DNA from 3 places in the Clostridium sp. DFI.1.208 genome. Region 3 is predicted to be linked to each of the others. Evidence: riboswitches for the same ligand, from Rfam matches in the RefSeq annotation. Region 3 holds a riboswitch; each other region holds the start of a gene.

Region 1 (2,268 bases), on a different contig from region 3:
CGATGGCACTGGATAATGTACAACCGGTTCCATGAGTATTTGGGTTATCGATTTTTTCACAGCAAAGCCAGTGAACATCTTCCTTATATACCAACAAATCATCGGCACGATTCATGGAATGCCCGCCCTTCATCAGAATATACCCGTCATAGTCCTGTGCAATTACAGCAGCGGCCCTTTGCATATCCCTGCGGTCATGTATCCGCATGCCACTCAAAACCTCTGCCTCCGGGATATTGGGGGTGATGATATCGGCAAGAGGAAGCAGCTTTGTTTTCAACAGCTCCAGCGCAGGCTCCTCCAACAGAGCGGAACCGCTGGTGCTGACCATAACCGGATCAACGACAATACGCTCGATTGCATACTGCTTCAGCTTTTCCACAATGACAGTGATCAGCTCCGGTCGGGAAACCATGCCGATTTTTACCGCATCCGGACGGATATCCGTGAAGACGCAGTCAAACTGTTCCTCTAAAAATTGCGGTGTTACATTCATGATGGAAGTTACACCGGTTGTATTCTGCGCCACCAGTGCTGTGAGAATACTCATTCCATATACCTCATGTGCCATAAAGGTTTTTAAATCAGCCTGTGCTCCGGCTCCTCCCGTAGGATCAGTTCCGGCAATCGTTAGAACCGTTTTCATATGCATTCTCCTTTCAAATCGTCCAGCGACAATAAGGCGGCATCCGCCAGTGTACAAATTTCATCCCATTGCTCCTTGCCGGCAGCATCATACACTGCGGTAACATGAAAGCCATGCGCTTTCAATGTCCGAATGGCATGCAGGGCATCCTCTACAAACATCGTTTCCGCCTTATCCGTATGCAGCATGGCAGGCATGAGCGCAAACAGACGTCCATCCTGCTTATCATAGGGCAGCTCCTCACAGCTTGCGACAAAATCCAGATACTCCAGCAGACCGTTTCGCTTCAGGGCCTCTTCTGCGCAAATCCGCTCACATGCCGTCAGAACACCCATCCGCATACCTGCTGCGTGCAATCTTTCCAGACAGGCCTTAGCGCCCTTCTTGGCAACAACCTCCTGCTTGTAGCGTCGCCGTATGATTGTATAAACCTCTGTACGCATCTGTGCCAGAGAATCCGGTATTGCATACCTCTCCTTCAGATAACGGATAGCCTCTGTCATCGTCATCAGCTGCAATGCTTCACTGAGATTATCAGCGGCTTTGATTCCCTTTGCCTGAAGATATACCACTGCCAGATCCTCCCATACCCACATGGAGTCCATCAGCGTGCCATCCAAATCAAATATGTAACCCTTCATATGCTGAACCTCCTTCCATGAATAATGAAAAAAGGGCTATGCCATGTATGCATAACCCGCGTTTTATGTGCAGTCCCTACGTTGGCATTATCCAAATCAGGTAATCGGTCGAAGTTCACAACTTCCTCTCAGCCTGTCTACAAGCTCCCTTATTTCCATGCACATCATATCATTTCCACATAGCTTCGTCAACAAGCATTCGTATCTTGTGACAAAGCTTTTTATGGATGCATGCTGGCTGGAAGTATATAAGCAGCGGACTGCATGATGAAATCCGGAAGCAGGACTTTTGTGAATGGCTTGCATTATCATATGTTTCCCCACACTTTTCGCATGGACATGAAAGTTTTAACGAAAGCGTTTATTTCTATAACAATCTTACTTTCTTTCACGCGATCACGCTTCATCTTTTTCTTAGGAACAGTTACGTTTCTTCTCCAGCTGTGATACAATACATAACAGAGGTGATAACATGGATTTAGAAGCTTTTTTTCATGAGTATAAAGAAAAAAAGAATGCCTATCAGATGGCACTGAGCACAATGTATTATGATCAGGCCACGATTGCACCAAAAAACGGCATTCCCTACCGCAACCGCATGTCGGCAATTTTATCGGGAGAAGCCTTCGATCAAATGGCGAATAAGGAAAGTATTGAGAAAATTGAAGAACTGGCAAAACAGGAGAATGTAAGTGCAGAACGCAAGAAAGAGCTGCAGCTGCTGTTGCGGGAGCTGAACGATCTGCGTGTGCTTCCAAGAGAGGTATACGTGGAGTACAGCAAAACCATTGCGGACAGTGAGGCCGCATGGCATGAGGCAAAGGAACAGGACGATTACCAGCTGTTTAAGCCGCATCTGATCAACGTCATAGAAAAGCAGAAGGAGGTTCTGTCCTATGTCACAGCGAAGAAAAGCGATTATGATTTTATGCTGGACAGCTATCAGATCAATACCGATATCGCATATTATGACCGCTTCTT
Region 2 (2,268 bases), on a different contig from region 3:
TTATGGCACATGGCTGGGAAATAAAAAGCAGCCTTCCTTTCAGGAGCAGATACGCATTGCTATTGATGCTGCATTAGAGGAAAAGCCAAAAGATTTTGAGGAACTTCTACAGAAGCTGGAAACTGCTGGGCTGGAAGTCAACCGTGAAAGAAAACATCTTCGGTTCCGAGTTCCGGGACAAGAAAATTATACCCGATGCGATACGCTCAAAGGCGATTATACAGAACAGGCCATCAAAGAACGGATTGCCGGTACACGGACAGTAAAACCCCGCCATGCCTTTTCTAAAAAAACGGTTTCCAAAGTTGGATTGCTGGTTGATATTGAAGCTGCAATCCGTTCCGGCAAGGGCCCTGGTTATGAGCGCTGGGCAAAAGTGTTCAATCTAAAGCAGCTTTCTCAGGCAGTGCTCTACTTAAAAGAACATGGCGATATGGGTTATGAGGATCTTCTGGAAAAAGCCAACGCCACTACCACTAATTTCAATACCTTATCCGTTCAGATCAAAGATCTGGAGTCAAAAATGAACGCCAATGCCGAGCTGCAAAAACAGATCGTAAACTATGCGAAAACGCGGGCTGTCTATGTAGAATATCGCAAAGCCGGGTACAGCAAAAAATTCCGAACAGAACATGAAGCTGAAATTCTGCTGCACCAGGCGGCAAAGAATCATTTTGACGAGCTGGGAATCAAAAAGCTCCCCTCTGTCAAATCTCTCCGGGAGGAATACACCGATCTTCTGGAACAAAAACGGAAAGCCTATTCTGCCTATAAGCAGGCCAAAAATGATATGAAAGAACTTCATAATGTTCGGGCCAATGTGGAATACCTATTAGAGATTTCTTCCCCACCACAACCGCAGCGCAGCACAGAAAAATCCCGTCAATAAGGTTTGCTAACTTGAATTCTATAGACCTTGACTTTCCGGGACTTCTTAACTATAATAATACTCAAGCAGGGGGACTACCTTGTAGTTGAGAAGGTTAAAACCTGACCCTTTGAACCTGTTGGCTAATACCAACGCAGGGAGCTAAAGAATACAGATTCGTATTTTTTGGACATTCTCTGTTTTGGGAATGTCCTTTTTAATTGAATAAGATATGATATGTGTTTGCGAGGGAACTGAACAAGTTGAAAAAGGTAAGACCTGACCTCTGGACCTGTCGGCTAATACCGGCGTAGGGAAGCAATTTCTTACGCTCGTATTGCGTCTGAAAGAGCTTCTAATTGTTTTAGAGGCTCTATTTTTTTATTTTAGGAGGAACAAACATGGCATTTATGAAAGACATTTTAACCCGCAACATCCCCATTTGGGAAGAATGTGCAGCTACCCCATTTGTGCAGGAAGTGCAAACTGGAAAGCTACCTCTTGAAAAGTTCAAGAGATATATGATTCAGGATAGTATCTATCTGAAAAACTATGCCCGTATATACGGCAAGGCAATTTTTCATGCTGATACATTAAGAGAAATTCAGCTTTACTATTCCATGCTGAATTTTGTAAATGATACGGAATCAGAAGTGCGTCTGGATTATCTAAAGCAATTTTGCATGACGGATAATGATATTGAACTGATCGCTCCTCTGCCTGAAAATCAAAATTACATTGATTTCATGTTTGAGATTGCGTCACATGGAAAGAATGAAGAAATTTTAATGGCGGTTCTTCCCTGTATGTTAAGTTACAGCTATATATTCCGCAAACTGGCGTCTGTCCCCACAAGCAGAGAATCAAGATATTGGGACTTTATCAAAGATTATGCGGATGAACAATATGCAGAAAGCTGCAAAGAATGGTCTGCTTTTGCAGAGCATAAATGTGCCGGGTTATCAGTAGCAAATAAAAAGTATCTGGCTGATATTTTTGAAAAAGCAAGTTTGTTAGAGCTTGCTTTTTGGAAGATGGCCTATCGGAACGAGAGAATGGAGGAAAATGCAAAATGAAAAAAGTATTGTCCATTGCCGGATCAGATTGCAGCGGAGGTGCAGGTATTCAGGCTGATTTGAAAACTTTTTCTGCTCACGGTGTATTTGGAATGAGTGTTATTGTTTCTGTTGTTGCAGAGAACACCAGCCGTGTTATCGACATCCAAGATATTACCCCGGATATGATTGAAAAACAGATTGACGCCGTATTTGAAGATATTGAAGTGGACGCAGTAAAAATCGGTATGCTTTCTACACCAGAATGTATGAAAGCGGTGGCAAAGAAACTATTACAATATAAGCCCCAAAATGTCGTAATCGACCCGGTTATGTATGCCAAAA
Region 3 (2,268 bases):
CTGTGCATGACGCACAGAACGATACGGTACGCAGTCCGTTTTATGCGGCGGCATTAAAGACGAAAATGAGAAATCTGAAGGCACAGGATCGCAGACTGGAGAAGGAGGGCTATGCGCATGTGGACAGCGTAGAGGAGGCAATCGATGTTTTCTTTGAAGGAGAGGGCTTTCCAAAAAGTCGACGCATTCTTGATTTTCATCAAGAGGAATTGAAAACAGAGAAAAGAGTACTCCTAAAGGATATCCACATCACCCTTTATGGCAGACAGAAAACGGTGATTGCCGGTGAAAACGGAAGTGGAAAGAGCCTGTTGATGAAAGAAATCTATAATATATTGAAAACTCATACGGATATCCGGCTTGGCTATATGCCGCAGAATTATGCAGAAGCTTTTTCTGAACAGGACACACCGGTAACGTTTTTACTGGAAGCCTGTGACAGAGATGATGTAACCAGAGCGCGGGAATTGCTAGGACGCATGAAATTCACAAGAGAGGAAATGGAGCATCCGGTATATCAGCTGAGTGAGGGACAAAAGGCGAAGCTGTATCTGTTGCGCTTTATCAAGCAGGGCTGCAATGTCCTTCTGCTGGATGAGCCAACGCGAAATCTTTCACCACTGACAAGTCCTGTCATACGCCGTATTCTAAAGGATTTTCCGGGTTGTATTCTGGCCGTTTCCCATGACCGGCTGTTTATACAGGAGGTGTTTGATTCTGTACTGTGGATTTCACATAATAAACTGCAGGAGCTGGAAACTGAGCGATTCATGGAAGAGCTTAGCTAAGCGATGCTTTCCTTTGAATTGTTGATGACGATGCAGTTGTACTTCTAACATTTTCTTTGAAGCGGAGGTAAGTGTGCTGCATGGACATCAGCATGCGCAAGGTATTACTTTCAGTAAATCTGCATTGTACTTCTGACATTTTCTTTGAAGCGGAAGTAAGTGTGTCGCAGGGATATCAGCATGCGCAAGGTATTACATGCGATAAATCTGCATTGTACTTCTGATGTTTCCTTTGAAGCGGAGGTAAGTGTACCACAAGAAAATCAAGATGCGAAAACAATACTTGCGATAAATTTGCATTGACAGTCCTGTCTTTCTGTGGTGTAATACTTTCGTACAGATAAATGGGGTGCCTACGTATGGCTGAGATCGGAAATTGCTCCGGGACCCAATGAACCTGATACGGGTAATGCCGGCGTAGGGATTTTATAGAGAAGCACAGCAGGACTGGACTTTATTCTGTTGTCATCCAAAGAAATCATAAAAAGCTGACACCGTAGCAGGCTTACAGCTTTTTTACTATATAGGAGGATACTGCAATGTACACAACACAAATGGATGCTGCAAGACAGCAGATTATCACAGAAGAAATGAAGGCTGTCGCTGCCTATGAACAGTTAGACGAGAAAGAGGTATGCCGATTGGTCGCTGCTGGAGAGCTGGTGATTCCGGCCAACAAGCATCATAAATGCCGAAAGTCCTATGGAATCGGCAGCATGCTGAAGACGAAAATCAATGTAAATCTGGGGACAAGCAGAGATTGTCTTGATCTGGATATGGAACTGGAAAAGGTGCGCTATGCCGTTGACATGGGAGCTGAGGCTATTATGGATTTAAGCTCTTTTGGCGATACGCAAACCTTCCGCAGAAAGCTGGTTGCAGAATGCCCCGCCATTCTTGGGACAGTACCGATTTATGATGCAGTGGTATATTACAATAAAGCATTGAAGGACATTACGACACAGGAATGGCTGGATGTCTTCCGCATGCATGCAGAGGACGGTGTTGATTTTATGACGATTCATTGTGGGATCAACAGACAGACTGCTGCACGCTTCAAGAAACAGAAGCGAATGACGAATATCGTATCCCGCGGTGGCTCCATCATATTCGCCTGGATGCAAATCACCGGAAATGAAAATCCGTTTTTTGAGCATTTCGATGAAGTTTTAAGGATATGCAGAGAGCACGATGTGACTTTGTCGCTTGGGGATGCCTGCCGCCCCGGCTGCTTGGAGGATGCAGGAGATATCGCACAAATCGAAGAGCTGGTCACACTGGGAGAACTGACGCAGCGCGCATGGGCACAGGATGTGCAGGTAATCATCGAGGGGCCGGGTCATATGCCCCTTCATCAGATACAGGCAAATATGGAGCTGCAGAAAACAATCTGTAAGGGAGCACCGTTTTATGTACTGGGGCCAATCGTGACGGATGTCGCACCGGGCTATGATCATATCACAGCGGCGATTGGCGGTGC

Evidence for each region. A riboswitch is a leader RNA that binds a small molecule or an ion and turns the genes downstream of it on or off. The one in region 3 is predicted to bind thiamine pyrophosphate.
Region 1: it holds a riboswitch for thiamine pyrophosphate, as region 3 does, so the genes downstream of both, NE665_RS06790 (HAD family hydrolase) here and thiC (phosphomethylpyrimidine synthase ThiC) in region 3, are expected to answer to the same signal.
Region 2: it holds a riboswitch for thiamine pyrophosphate, as region 3 does, so the genes downstream of both, NE665_RS05475 (TenA family protein) here and thiC (phosphomethylpyrimidine synthase ThiC) in region 3, are expected to answer to the same signal.

The regions. Positions count from the first base shown of each region.
Region 1 is NZ_JANGCA010000009.1:89,892-92,159, forward strand. It holds gene thiD (bifunctional hydroxymethylpyrimidine kinase/phosphomethylpyrimidine kinase) at 1-646, opposite strand, end outside; gene NE665_RS06790 (HAD family hydrolase) at 643-1,287, opposite strand; TPP riboswitch at 1,345-1,448, opposite strand; gene NE665_RS06795 (carboxypeptidase M32) at 1,760-2,268, shown strand, end outside.
Region 2 is NZ_JANGCA010000007.1:87,988-90,255, reverse strand. It holds gene NE665_RS05480 (relaxase/mobilization nuclease domain-containing protein) at 1-889, shown strand, start outside; TPP riboswitch at 947-1,046, shown strand; TPP riboswitch at 1,106-1,203, shown strand; gene NE665_RS05475 (TenA family protein) at 1,270-1,944, shown strand; gene thiD (bifunctional hydroxymethylpyrimidine kinase/phosphomethylpyrimidine kinase) at 1,941-2,268, shown strand, end outside.
Region 3 is NZ_JANGCA010000013.1:36,095-38,362, reverse strand. It holds gene NE665_RS08780 (ATP-binding cassette domain-containing protein) at 1-788, shown strand, start outside; TPP riboswitch at 1,124-1,230, shown strand; gene thiC (phosphomethylpyrimidine synthase ThiC) at 1,328-2,268, shown strand, end outside.